One region of the Bacillus sp. NP247 genome, then DNA from elsewhere that is predicted to be linked to it. Evidence: predicted binding sites of a transcription regulator. Region 1 holds the regulator's gene; each other region holds the start of a gene.

Region 1 (5,018 bases):
CTATATGAATCGTTGTTTCCACCACTCGTATGTTACAATATGAAAGACACCCTAAGTTGTTTTCGCTAAACACACAACTTTTTCCTGTCTTCTATTTTAATTTCAAATAAAGATTTACAAAAGAATCATAATTCGAATGAAAGTTTATATGATAGGTAGCATATTTACATGTTATCCTACTTTATCTCATACACTAGAGTTAGAAAGGATGGTTAAACCATTTGAAGAAACAATATTGGTGGGTTATCGTTACATACATTTTAATGCAGTTATCAGGCATTGCCGGGTTACCACTTCTCCTGAAAACTGGACTATACGATAATAGGGGATTTACTAGAGAGGAAAAGATTCAGCTCATAACTGGTCATTGGGCTATCATTAGCTTTTTCATTGCATTATGCGTTGTACTTTGGTTACTCAGAACAGATATTCGTGACAGGCATTTAGATAAAACGCGCTCTACTGTTCCAGCTACAATTGGGTGGATTTTTATTGGTTTCTTCTTAGCACTGTTCTCACAAAGCATTGCCGGTATGATTGAAATGCGTTTATTAGGGATTACACCGGGATCTGAAAATACAGCAAGACTTATGGACATCGCAAGAACGACACCTTGGTTCCTTATCGTCATATCTATAATAGGACCTATTTTGGAAGAAATCGTATTTAGAAAAATTTTATTCGGTACACTTTATAAGAAGTTTAACTTCTTTATTGCCGCTATCATTAGTTCACTTGTATTCGCGGCGATTCATTTTGATTTTACTCACTTATTGGTATACACTTCTATGGGGCTCGTATTCGCCTTTTTATACGTAAAGACGAAACGAATTATAGTTCCTATTGCAGCTCATGTTGCAATGAATACATTAGTTGCAATTGCTCAAGTTTTAGTGAGTAATGAACAAATTCAAGAAATGATTAAAGAAGCTGAAAAAATGCAAGGCTTTATCGGAGGATTTTTAGTATGAGAAACTCACCATTGTTCATGGCTGCATTGTACTTTCTTCTTGGATGTATCTTTACACGCTTCGCCATTACGAACGTAACAGATACAATCTGGAATATGTGGACAATACTATTTGCAGTTATGGCAACAATTGATTTTAATTTGGCACTTCGCCTTATATTAGTTAAATTCACAAAGAAAAAACAATAATAAAACGCAGAGGTCATCTCCTCTGCGTTTTATTGTGGATAATTCTTCAAAAAGTAAACAAGCGTTTGTAACTCTACAGCTAAATCAATGTGATGAATTCTTATATTCTCTGACACATTTAAGCGTGCTGGTGTGAAATTTAAAATACCATGTACGTTTGTTTCTGCCAATCTATCTGCCACAGATTGCGCTACTGTAGCGGGTACCGTTAATATTGCCACTTGTATATCAGTTGATAAACGTTCTTCTAATTCATCCAAATGATATACAGGAATTCCTCCGATTTCTGTTCCAACTTTCTCTTCATTAACATCAAACGCCATTTCAATTTTTGTATTATTGTTTTTCGTGAAATTATAATGTAAGAAAGCGGTCCCTAAATTACCTACTCCAATAAGTGCCACACGTGTTATATCATCTTGGTCGAGTGTTTCACGGAAAAATGATAATAAATAATTTACGTTATATCCATATCCTTTTTTTCCTAACGCTCCAAAATATGAAAAATCTCTTCGAATAGTTGCGGAATCAACCTTTACCGCTTCACTCAATTCGGCTGATGAAACACGTTGCTTACCAGAAAGAGATAAGTTTTGGATAAATCGATAGTATAGAGGCAATCGTTTGGCAGTGGCCTGTGGAATTTTTTGCTGATCCATATAACCTCTCCTCTCTTCCTATCTTTATTCGTATACTTGAATCAAATACAAAAGTTTAGCACTCATGAATTTCCTTGTATAATAAAGAGAAGAAGTATTCTCTCTTTATTTTAAACTATACACTATTTTTAGTATGATTGAGAAATATAAACATGGCAAAGTTAAGAAATTATTTGAGGTGAAAACATTGATATTATTACAAGTGAATGGACTTTCGAAATTATACGGTGCAGAAACGATTCTTGCAAACATAAAATTGGAAGTACAAACAAAAGATCGTATCGCATTAGTCGGACGAAATGGAGCCGGAAAATCTACATTATTAAAAATAATGGCTGGCGAGTTATCTCATGATGGTGGTGAAATTATAAAACCGAAAGATGTCTCAATGGGGTATTTAGCTCAAAATACCGGATTAGAAACGTCTTTAACAATTTGGGATGAAATGTTAACCGTCTTTACACACTTGCAGCAGATGGAGACAAAACTTCGAAGGCTAGAGCAAGAGATGGGAAAAGAAGAAAACTTTTCAAATGCGGCTATATACGAGAAATTATTAGCTGATTATGACCAATTACAATTAGATTATAAAGATCAAGGTGGCTATCAGTATGAAGCAGATATACGCTCGATTTTAAGCGGTCTTGGCTTCCCAGTTGAAACACATCAGACGACAATTTCTACATTAAGTGGTGGACAAAAAACGAGATTAGCTCTTGGGAAATTATTATTAACGAAACCAGACTTACTTATTTTAGACGAACCTACAAACCATTTGGATATTGAGACACTAACATGGCTTGAACAATATTTACAAGGCTATCCTGGCGCGATTTTAATCGTTTCCCATGACCGTTATTTCTTAGATAAACTTGTTACACAAGTATACGAAATTTCTAATAAGGAAAGCCGACGATTTGTTGGTAACTACAGTAAATATTTAGACTCAAAATCAGCTCTATACGAGCAAGAGATGAAACGTTATGAAAAACAACAAGATGAAATTTCTAAACTGGAAGACTTTGTGCAAAAAAATATTGCTCGTGCATCTACGACAAAACGTGCTCAAAGTCGCCGTAAACAATTAGACAGAATGGAAGTATTAGCTAGACCATTAGGCGATTCTAAATCAGCTTCCTTCCACTTCGATATTGAAAAACAAAGTGGAAATGATGTTTTACAAGTTAAAGATGCAACTATTGGCTATGATGAAGATCCGATTATTGAACATGTAACTATGCGCTTAACTCGTGGGGATAGTGTTGCTTTAGTTGGACCGAACGGAATTGGGAAATCCACATTGTTAAAATCACTTGTGAATAAGTTACCTCTACTAAATGGTGATGTTTCTTTCGGGTCAAATGTATCTGTTGGTTATTATGATCAAGAGCAAGCTAACTTAACATCTTCTAAGCGAGTTTTAAATGAACTATGGGATGAATATCCCCTGCAACCTGAAAAAGAAATTCGCACTATACTAGGCAACTTTTTATTCACAGGGGATGATGTACTAAAACCAGTATCTTCTCTTAGTGGTGGACAAAAGGCTCGACTAGCTCTTGCAAAACTTATGATGCAAAAATCCAATTTATTAATTCTCGATGAGCCAACAAACCATCTTGATTTAAATAGTAAAGAGATTTTGGAGAATGCTTTAATTGATTACCCAGGTACTCTTCTATTCGTCTCTCATGACCGCTACTTTATTAATCGCGTAACGACAACGGTTGTTGAGTTATCAACAGAAGGTGCGCAAGAGTATTTAGGTGATTACGATTACTATGTGGATAAGAAAAATGAAATGATTGAACGCGCAGCATTTGAACAACAAGAACAGCAAGAAAATCAGGCACCAGTTCAAAAAACTGTAGCTCAAGAAAAATTAAATTATCTCGAAGAAAAAGAGCGTAAACAATTAGAACGTCAACGCACTCGAAAAATTGAAGAACTAGAACAAAACATCGTAAGCTTAGAAGAAGAAATTGCTACGTTAGAGGACCAGCTTTGCTTACCAGAAATATATGCAGATTATGAAAAGGCTAGTGAAATTACAACTAAAAAACAAACACTACAAGAACAGCTTGAAGCTTGTATGGCAGAATGGGAAGAAATGCATATATAAGAGAATTTAAAAGAGGAGGATGTCTCATAAGTCGGGCTTTTTGACGAGATGACCTCCTTTTTATTTTCTAATTCGGAATCAATACCATAATAAATGAAATTATATAAACAATTCGACAAGGATTGACAATAGTAGCACCTTATATAATAAGAGGCGGATGTTTCAAAATGTTTTTTGGACATCTCCTTGTTTTTTTATTTCCCAAAAAAGAATTTCTTCAAAGGTCAGACTTCATCTGCGTTATCCACAACGTTATACACATATCCACCTTTGTAATATAAACTCCCAAATAACTTTTCCACATTATCCACAACTGAACGAAAAGTTATACACATTTTATGCACACAAAAAAACCTATATTATCAACAGATAATATAGGTTTTATCCACAAGCTGTGGTTAATTTTGTGTATAACTATGCTTCAATATCTAATCCTGGGTTTGCATTTAAAGCTAATGTAGCGCGTTTTCCTTGTTCGTATGCAATTGTACCTGCAGCTGCAATCATCGCTGCATTATCTGTGCATAAAGATAGCGGAGGAATAATTAGCTCTATATTTTCTTTTTGTGCAAATTCTACTTCTAAACGTGCACGAAGCCCTTTATTAGCAGCTACTCCACCAGCAAGAAGCACTTGTTTTACATTATAAGCTTCTGCTGCACGAGACGCTTTCGTTACAAGTACATCTATTACACTTTCTTGGAAACTTGCTGCTAAATCTTCTGGTGCAATTTCTATACCGCGTTGTTTTGCGTTATGCACAGTGTTGATAACTGCTGATTTCAATCCACTAAAGCTGAAATCATACGAATCAGGTTCTAACCATGCACGAGGCAAATCAATTGTTGGTTTTCCTTCATGCGCAAGACGATCGATATGAGGACCACCTGGATAAGGCATTGATAATGTACGAGCTACTTTATCGTAAGCTTCTCCTGCAGCATCATCTCGCGTTTCACCAATCACTTCAAATGAACCATGTTCTTTCATATAAACAAGCTCCGTATGCCCACCGGATACAACTAGCGATAGTAACGGGAATTGTACTTCTTTTACTAAACGGTTCGCATAAATATGA
Region 2 (5,018 bases), 1.0 Mb from region 1:
GAGAGGAAGGGATGTTCACTTATTTATATGTATTGTTAGTGGGTATGGTGTTTGGCTCTTTTTATATGGTAATCGCAATGAGGGTTCCTGTAGGCGAGTCTATTATTACACCGCGTTCGCATTGTCATTATTGTAAGTATGTACTAAAGCCAAAAGAACTAATTCCATTCATTTCATTTTGTATACAAAAAGGACGTTGTACAAGTTGTAAAAGAAAAATCTCAAGTTTGTACATAATATTTGAATTTGTTACAGGGAATTTATTTTTTCTTACTGTATATGTAATTGGAATAGAACGAGAGCTCATCATCATTTTATCACTCTTTTCTTTACTTCTTATTATTTCAGTTACAGATTTAGTATACATGCTAATACCTAATCGTATTTTAATTTGGTTTGGGATTTTGCTTATTTTAGAATGTATTTTTGTACCGTTAGTTACTTGGATAGATAGTATAGCTGGCAGTGGAACTATATTTATTTTGTTATATTTCATGCAAAAGATTTATCCAGATGGTCTTGGCGGAGGTGATGTGAAATTACTTTCATTACTCGGATTTATAATAGGAGTGAAAGGTATTTTTATAACTTTATTTTTAGCATCTTGCTTTAGTCTTTGTTTTTTCGGAATAGCTATAGCGTTAAAACGTATAAAAATAAAAACTCCAATTCCGTTTGGCCCTTTTATTAGCCTTGGGGCAATATGTTATGTGTTGGTCACATATGCAAAATAGAGAGGAGATAGAAAGTGAATGTATATATGGATGATCAAAGAAGTTGTCCATTCGGATATGTTTTGGCAACTACAGTAGAATCTGCGTTACAATTTGTTCGGAGTAATAAGGTAAACACCCTTTCTCTTGACTATAACATGGGATGGAGGCAAAAGAGCGGATTAGATTTTGTAGAAGCCTTTTGTACGGAAGGTTTATATGTTAATGAGATTTATCTTCATACAAATGATGTCATCGGTATGCACCAGATGAAGCAGAGAATTGAGGAAGGGAAAGAAAAAGGAGAGATCCATCCTCATATTGTCATTAAATATGTAGGGAGCTAAAAACTCCAAAGTGAAACTTTGGAGTTTTTAATGTTTCATATGAGCTTGTAAAGGAATGATTTCCTCTGTTTGAGCGGCTACTAATTCAGTCTCTTCCTGTTTAACATCAGGTGCTTTCTTTGTTAAGTAATGATATACCATGCCAACAAATACAGATCCGCCAATAATGTTACCGATTGTAACTGGAATTAAGTTGTGAATAGCGCCCGCGAAAGTAATTGTATCAGGATGTGGTGATAATAAAGATAAGGCAAACAATGATAAGTTTGCGATACTATGCTCATAACCAGATAAAAAGAAAGTGAAAACGAGCATCATCATCATTAGTATTTTGGCTGTGTCACCTTTCACTTGAGAAGGTAAGAAGCAAGCAAGACATACGAGCCAGTTACATAAAATCGCTTTAAAGAATAATTGCATTGTAGGTGTATTCATCTTTCCTTCAACAACTTTATTCATTAAATGACCGTGATCAATTGCTTCGAAAATGCCAGTTGCGTAAAATAGTAAGGCAAAGAATAAAGCGCCAGCTAAGTTACCCGCATAACAAGCAACCCAGTTGCGAAGTGTATCAGAAATGGTTGTTTCTTTTCTTAAAGTTGCCACTGTGAAATACATTGTATTTCCAGTAAATAATTCAGCACCGCCATATATAATAAGTACGAGAGCAATTCCGAAAAACATAGAAGCAGCTAAATAAGTTGCTGGTGAATCTGCAATATGAAAAAAGTTACCTAATTTAAAACATAGTACAATAATAAAACCGATATAAATGCCAGCAAGTGCAGCGCGAATGAAATATTGCATTGGACTTGTATCTAGCATTTGCTTTTTGCTCTTAGCCAGTTTTACAACATAATCTAATCCTTGTTCTAGCATGAGTAATACGCTCCTTTAGTACATCGTCTATAAATACTCCTTATATGAATAAAGTACATGGATTTGTTCATAGTTTCAATAAGTTTGTGCAATATTTCACAAAAAGGACATACATCTAGAGAGGAAGCGCTTACAAAAGGTAGTATAATGGAATTTTTTTAAAAATAGAGAGGGGATTGGAACGAGGGGAAAAAGAAAAAGCGCTGTAATTACAGCGCTTTTTCGTCTAAATTCTTTTCTACTTTTACTTCTACTTCTTTCGAGAAGAACCAACCGCAAACTGCGATTCCAACTAATACAATCCAGAATGTAAGTTTCCACGGAGTAGATTCTGGGAATGAATGCGGAAGTACATTTAAAGCAGGGTGTGCTAGCGTATAAACTGTTAATTTCACACCAACCCAACCTACAATTAAAAATGCTGCAGTTTCAAGTCCTGGTTTACGTTTTAATATTTGTACGAAAGCAGTTGCTGCAAATCGCATTATAACTAATCCGATAAGTCCACCTGTAAAGATAACGATAAATTGACCTGTATCAAGACTACCAACCGTACCTAATCCTGTTTTCGGTAAAGTCACTGCTAATGCAACAGCAGCTAAAATTGAATCAACAGCGAAGGCGATATCAGCAACTTCGACTTTAAATACAGTCCACCAAAAGTTCTCTTGTTTTTTCTTTGCTTCTTTTTCTTCTGTTTCTTCATGTGTATTCTTTTTAACATACGTTTTAAATAAGTGATTCCCCGCGATAAACATAAGATAAATCGCACCAATTGCTTGCACTTGCCATACATCGACTAGGAACGAAATCATAAATAGTGATCCGAAGCGGAAAACGAACGCTCCTGCTAATCCATAAAATAGTGCTTTCTTTCGTTTTTCTTCTGGTAAATGTTTTACCATAATTGCGAGAACGAGAGCGTTATCAGCCGCTAAAATCCCCTCTAGTGCAATTAGGATGAGTAATACCCAACCATACTCCAATAATAATGATACATCCATGTACATTCTCCTCTCATTTCTATAAAGACTAAACAAGTGAAGAAGTTTCCCATTGTTTAGTTTCCCCATACTCCTGCGTATCAACGGTGGAAGGAATTTGAAAACAAAAAAGACCTCTGCCGTTGATAGGCAAAGGTCTTGCTAGACATATGTAATGAAAATGCCAACAAAGCCGGAAGAACTAAGTTCTACGTAATGACGACTTTGTTTCCAAGAAATAGTTCTTGGACGCTACTCCCCTTTGGAGATATGCTATTATATTCTCATTATATGGATAATTTATACGGTTGTCAACCTGTTAAAATATCTTCGTTTGGATATTTTATTTTTCTTTGTTTTTTACGTGCAAATGAAAAAGCTAATGTTAAAGGCCCCATCTTTCCAAAAAACATCATAAAGATAATAATTGTTTTGCCGATGATTGTTAAGTGTGGCGTCAAATTCATGCTAAGGCCGACAGTTCCAAATGCTGAAAATACTTCAAAAGCACTCATTAATAAAGGAACTTTCTCAGTGATGCTTAAAATTAAAATGGAAAGAAAAATAAACGAAATTGAAATAATAGTAATTGTTAATGATTTGACAATGAGCGTATCTTTAATGGATTTTTTAAACACTACTATATCATCTTGTTCTTGCAAAAATTTAAATACGCCTAAAAACATAATTAAAAAAGTTGTTAACTTAATCCCACCACCAGTTGAAGCACTGCCAGCACCAATAAACATAAGAAGCATCATTAATAAAAGTGAAGGTTTTGATAATGCAGAGATATCAACAGTATTAAACCCGGCAGTACGTGTTGAAACCGCTTGAAAATAAGCAGCCATCCCTTCTTCAAATGGTGTAAAACCTCTCATGGAAATTGAATTATGAAACTCGAATATGAAAATGAAAACTGTAGCAATAATATTGACGATAAGAGTAGAAGAGAGCATAAGCTTTGAGTGCAAAGTAAGGTTTTTAAAGTTTTTCTTTCTTTTTATATCCACGATAACTGTAAAACCAATCCCACCTAAAATAATGAGGGAAGAAATAACGAGATTGACGAGAATGCTATGGGAGTGCGACATTAAGTTATCGCTCCACACAGAAAACCCAGCATTGTTAAAGGCTGAGATAGAATGAAAAAAGCTGTAATATATCCCTTTGGCAATCCCGTATTTTGGTACCCATTCAAAGGAGAGAAATAAAGTAGCGATACATTCTACAGTAAAAGAAAATAAAAATAATGCTTTTGCAAGACGAATGATTCCGCCGACATTTGTTTGGTTTAATGCTTGTTGTAATAAAATCCGGTTTTGAAGGCCGATTTTTCTACCGAGCATAATTGCGATTAAAACAGCAAAGCTCATAATGCCAAGCCCGCCAACTTGTATAAGTGTTAAAATGACACATTGGCCAAATAAGGTAAATACTTTACCAGTGTCCACAACACCAAGCCCTGTAACCGTACAAGCAGAAACCGTTGTAAATAAGGCATCGAGCCATGAAATAGACGTTGTTGTAGCAATTGGCAGTTTTAATAAGCATGTACCGATAATTGATAATGAAATAAAAGATAAAGTAAGAACACGGGGAGGACTCATGCTAATGTTAATCCGTTTCATATCACGTATCGTTCCTTTCAATTTACTCTTACTAGTATGTGAAAAAGCACGATTATGTATGATGAAAATAGAAAGAGGCAGAGAATATCTGCCTCTAAGCCATATGTTATAGTATTATCCGCGTAATTGTTGTTGCGCTAAAGCAACAAGGCGTTTCGTTACTTCCCCGCCAACTGAACCGTTAGAACGAGATGCTGTATTAGATCCTAAGCTTACACCGAATTCTTGTGCAATTTCATATTTAAATTGTTCAAGCGCTTGTTCTGCACCTGGAACTAGTAATTTGTTTGTTTTCACCATGCTGATACACATCCTTAAAGAGTAATCCAGTTTAGCTAAGTGCTATCTGGTAACGTTATTTTATGTGGAAACGACGTACTCATACACGGAAGTAATCGGTGTGATTAGAAGTTATTGGATAGAAAAAAGAGTAGCAAATTTGCTACTCTTTTTTCAGTATTGTCG
Region 3 (5,018 bases), 670 kb from region 1:
CAATATTCATTGCTGATGCAACATCGACAGCACTCGGAACAAATCTCTCAGCCAATATAACGACATACACTTGTAGTCCTGGAACATTCATAAATGCAAATAGCCCCATGAAAATAATTGTGATTATCCCAGCAACTTTAAATGGTGCTGTAAATGTTAAAACAAATAATACAATTGCTTGAATAAAGAACATGTAAAATAACGCTCGAATCGGATTATGATTTGATAATTTTCCACCGATCATATTCCCAATCGCAATTGCAATCCCGTACACTAACAAAATGATTGTAACGGTACTTGCTTTAAATCCTGTTACTTCTTGTAATAGCGGAGATAAATACGTAAATGTTACAAACGTTCCCCCGTATCCTAATGCGGTAATGATGAAGACGAGTAATAGTCTTCCATTCGTAATAAGTTTGAATTGATCACGAAATGATACAGGCGTACCCTTTTTTAAATTAGATGGAATTAACATACTGTTTGCGATTAAAGCAACGATTCCAATTACCACAATCACCATAAACGATGCTCTCCAGCCAAATTGTTGACCAATAAATGTTCCAATTGGGACACCTGTAATCGTCGCAACCGTTAAACCAGTAAACATAAAAGCAATTGCGCTAGCACGTTTATTCTCTGGTACAAGTGCAGCTGCAATTGTTGAACCAATCGACATAAAAACACCATGTGCAAATGCAGAGACAACTCTCGCGATAAGCAAAACAGTAAAACTCGTTGCTACCGCCGCAATTCCATTACCGATAATAAAGACAATCATAATCCACATTAATAAAGTCTTTCGCGACATACTAGCCGTTAACGAAGTTAAAACGGGAGCACCAAACGCTACTCCTAACGCATATAAAGATACGGTTAAGCCCGCTGTTGTAACAGAAACATGTAAATCCTCCGAAATAGATGGTAATAAACCTACACTAATAAATTCGGTTGTACCAATTCCAAACGCACTAATTGCTAGTGCTAATAAAGCAAACATACTTCTTCGATTTGTCTGAACAGCCGAAGAAGATACTGTATATGAATTCAATTGAACTCCTCCTTAATGCAAGAAATCCAATCATAATAGTATGATAAAAAGGCCTTTTTATCTTCTACAAAAATAACTTTATTGCTTACAAATGCTATTATGAATGGTTTCATTCTTTTTTTGAAGAACGCACTTTAAAGTACGATAGGTACCAAAAAGTAACATAGGCACTTTTTAGTACCGTACTACTCATTTCCCTCTTACATATGCTATTATGAAACATATTCAACACGATAAAAAGTACGTACTTTAAAGTGCTATAGGCACTAAAAAGTAACATTTAAGTTATTTAGCTTCTTTCGTTGAAAAACTGAAATCTACATTCATCAAAGGAGATTTTTATATGAAAAAATACAATATTCCTGTAGAGGCGACTTTAGAAGTAATCGGCGGAAAATGGAAGGTCGTTATTCTTTGCCACTTACAGAAAGGGACTAAGAGAACAAGCGAATTAAAACGTTTAATGCCTGGTATTACACAAAAGATGTTAACCCAGCAATTACGCGAGTTAGAAGTAGACGGGGTTATTCAAAGAAAAGTATACAATCAAGTACCACCAAAAGTAGAATATTCTCTTACTGACTACGGATGGTCTTTAGAATCAATTCTCGATTCTCTTTGTACTTGGGGCGAATGCCATCTTGAAAAAAGCGGTAACACATCGATGCTAATTACAGAGGGTGAACAATAAGAAAAAGGAAAAAATGAACAAATATTTGTCCGTTTTTTCCTTTTTTTCTATATATATATGTACATTTCTAACTTAAACAAAATAATTTATGCGCTTTCATGCCTTGTCAGTACTAGGTTATACGCTCAATATCAAATAATTAGGAATCATTTTTATGTTAACATAGGTGTATATAGTATATAATATAGGATATATATTATATACACTTTCCGATAAAGGAACTTTCCATTATGCGGACAAGCCATGTATCGGACAGTTCATAAATAATAGGTAGGACATTATGGTTTTGGATTTATGATTTCAGCTTACTTGCTATCATAAATTTAAAGGCATTTTATTGTGCTTTGTGAAACTTTGTATAAAGTTTCGCAAGCGTTTAGCTTACCTATCAAAAATAAGAGTATTGCTATCGTAAAGGAGAATTGGAGATGCCAGAAACTATGACTCAAACAAAGCCAGAACAAGAAACTGTACAAATTTCTGCTAGCCAAGGACAACTTGATGTACTTGATCAGTTGTTAAAACCTGAGGTACAAGAATCATTAACAACACTAGTGGAACAGCTTCCAAAATTAACTGAGCTTGTTAACATTTTAACTAAATCTTATGACTTCGCTCAAACTGTTGCTACTGACGAAGTATTAAAAAGCGACACTGTTAGCGCAATTACAGAGCTTGTAGAACCTGTAAAAGATACAGTGAAAAGCATGGCTGCAACTGCAATCGAAGCGAAAGATCGTGCTGATGAAAGCAGCGAAGTTATCGGCCTGTTCGGTCTGTTAAAATTACTAAAAGACCCACAAGCACAAAAAATGTTCCGCTTTGTTAACGCATATCTTCAAGTTAGCGCAGAACGTAATAATAAATAATTTAACTTATAACAACAATTAGTAAAGACGGGGGATATCATACTATGTCAAAACAAATTGTCATCTTAGGCGCTGGTTATGGCGGTCTTCTTGCCGCTTTAAACGTACGTAAATATTACAGCAAATCAGAAGCACAAGTTACAGTGATTAACCAATACCCAACACACCAAATCATCACTGAACTACACCGCCTTGCAGCTGGTAACGTTGCTGAGCAAGCAATTGCAATGCCACTTACAAAGCTTTTCAAAGGTAAAGATATCGATCTTAAAATCGCAACAGTTGAGTCATTCTCAGTTGATAGCAAAGAAATCAAACTAGCTGGTGGCACTACTTTATCTTACGATGCACTTGTAGTTGCTTTAGGAAGTAAAACTGCTTACTTCGGTATTCCAGGACTAGAAGAAAACAGCATGGTATTAAAATCTGCTGCTGATGCAAACAAAATCTACAAACACGTTGAAGACCGTATTCGTGAATACGCTAAAACGAAAAACGAAGCTGATGCTACAATCGTAATCGGTGGTGGCGGATTAACTGGCGTTGAGCTAGTTGGTGAGCTTGCTGACATTATGCCTAAACTTGCAAAAAGCCACGGCGTAAATCCAAAAGAAGTTAAACTTCTTCTTGTTGAAGCAGGTCCAAAAATCCTTCCAGTATTACCAGACCATTTAATCGAACGTGCAACTACTAGCTTAGAAGCACGCGGCGTTACATTCTTAACTGGTCTTCCTGTAACAAACGTTGCTGGCAATGAAATCGACTTAAAAGACGGTCAAAAACTTGTTGCTAACACATTCGTTTGGACAGGTGGCGTACAAGGTAACCCATTAATTGGTGAATCAGGTCTTGAAGTAAACCGTGGACGTGCAACTGTTGATGCACACCTACAATCTACTTCTCACAAAGACGTATTCGTTGCTGGAGACAGCGCTGTTGTCTTTGCTGAAGACGGTCGTCCATACCCACCAACTGCACAAATTGCTTGGCAAATGGGTGAGTTAATTGGATATAACTTATACGCAGCACTAGAAGGCAAAGCATTCGAAGAGTTCGCACCTATAAACTCTGGAACACTTGCTAGTCTAGGACGTAAAGATGCTGTTGCTACAATCGGAGCAAGCAATACTCCGCTTAAAGGTTTACCAGCATCATTAATGAAAGAAGCAAGTAACGTTCGTTACTTATCACACATTAAAGGTCTATTCAGCTTAGCTTACTAATCTGAATATAAGCCCGAATCATGCCCTGCATGGTTCGGGCTATTTTTATCCGTAATTCTCTCTAACTTATTTATTCGGCAGAAGAATAATATAATCCTCTTTAATTATCAAAATATACTGACTCTTTTATGTCGAAATTGTGTATACGAAAAGAGCGGAAGTAGATATCTTACCTACTTCCACTCTTTCACAAGAACTATTCTCCTAATTTCACTAAGCTGTAGTTCTTCTTCCCTTTACGAATAATAATAAATCGTCCATCAAATGAATTTTCTACAGTAACATCCGTAGCTACATCCGTTACTTTTTCACCATTCATAGATATAGCTCCATTATTAATGTCTTCACGTGCTTGTCTTCTAGATGGTTCAATCCCTAAATCAACTAGCCACTCTACAATATTTTTCGTCTCTTTTGAAGACTGGAATGTTGGCATCTCTTTAAATCCTTGTTCAATTTCATCAGCTGTTAACGATTTAATATCTCCGCTAAATAATGCCGATGTAATTTTCACAGCTTGCAATAATGCTTCTTCTCCATGAACGAATTTCGTCATTTCTTCCGCTAATACTTTTTGCGCCTCACGTTTATGTGGCTCTGTTTCTACTTTTACTGCTAATTCATCAATACGCTCTTTCGTTAAGAACGTAAAGTATTTCAAGTATTTAATTACATCACGGTCATCTGTATTCACCCAGAACTGGTAAAATTCAAACGGTGTTGTTTTTTCAGGATCAAGCCAAATAGCACCACCTGCTGATTTACCAAATTTCGTACCATCCGATTTTAATAATAACGGAATTGTTAGTCCGAATACTTTCGCCTCATGACCTTCTAACTTACGAATTAAATCTAAACCACTCGTAATATTTCCCCATTGATCACTACCACCGATTTGCAGTTGAACATCTTCTTTCGTGTATAAATGATGGAAATCCATCGCCTGCAAAATTTGGTACGTAAATTCTGTGAAAGAAATGCCTGTATCTAAACGGCTTGCTACAATATCTTTCGCTAACATGCTATTGATGCTAAAGTTTTTCCCGTAATCACGTAAAAACTCGATAATGTTTATTTCATGCGTCCAGTCATAGTTATTTACCATCTCCACTTCGCTATTTCCGCCAAAATCAAATAGCTTTTTCATTTGCGCTGTTAAAGCATCTACATTATGCTGGACTACT

What was found. Region 1 encodes Rex, which represses fermentation and respiration genes when NADH is low (regulators of the CRP and FNR family bind a similar motif). Its sites were predicted from a motif close to TTGTGAAATATTTCACAA; they were not measured.
Region 2: the regulator Rex is predicted to act here: its motif matches at 2,024-2,041, upstream of KPL75_RS20630 (formate/nitrite transporter family protein).
Region 3: the regulator Rex is predicted to act here: its motif matches at 2,097-2,114, upstream of KPL75_RS12055 (DUF1641 domain-containing protein).

Annotation. Positions count from the first base shown of each region.
Region 1 is NZ_CP076653.1:2,932,143-2,937,160, reverse strand. It holds gene KPL75_RS15590 (CPBP family intramembrane glutamic endopeptidase) at 222-971, shown strand; gene KPL75_RS15585 (YdiK family protein) at 968-1,159, shown strand; gene KPL75_RS15580 (redox-sensing transcriptional repressor Rex) at 1,189-1,818, opposite strand; gene KPL75_RS15575 (ABC-F family ATP-binding cassette domain-containing protein) at 2,006-3,940, shown strand; gene tsaD (tRNA (adenosine(37)-N6)-threonylcarbamoyltransferase complex transferase subunit TsaD) at 4,355-5,018, opposite strand, start outside.
Region 2 is NZ_CP076653.1:3,960,586-3,965,603, forward strand. It holds gene KPL75_RS20620 (prepilin peptidase) at 12-734, shown strand; gene KPL75_RS20625 (cyclic-phosphate processing receiver domain-containing protein) at 749-1,060, shown strand; gene KPL75_RS20630 (formate/nitrite transporter family protein) at 1,088-1,939, opposite strand; gene KPL75_RS20635 (TerC family protein) at 2,149-2,943, opposite strand; yybP-ykoY riboswitch at 3,023-3,195, opposite strand; gene KPL75_RS20640 (TrkH family potassium uptake protein) at 3,234-4,553, opposite strand; gene KPL75_RS20645 (alpha/beta-type small acid-soluble spore protein) at 4,668-4,853, opposite strand; gene KPL75_RS20650 (MaoC family dehydratase) at 4,996-5,018, opposite strand, start outside.
Region 3 is NZ_CP076653.1:2,260,118-2,265,135, forward strand. It holds gene KPL75_RS12045 (MFS transporter) at 1-1,000, opposite strand, end outside; gene KPL75_RS12050 (winged helix-turn-helix transcriptional regulator) at 1,395-1,742, shown strand; gene KPL75_RS12055 (DUF1641 domain-containing protein) at 2,171-2,611, shown strand; gene KPL75_RS12060 (NAD(P)/FAD-dependent oxidoreductase) at 2,656-3,834, shown strand; gene tyrS (tyrosine--tRNA ligase) at 4,031-5,018, opposite strand, start outside.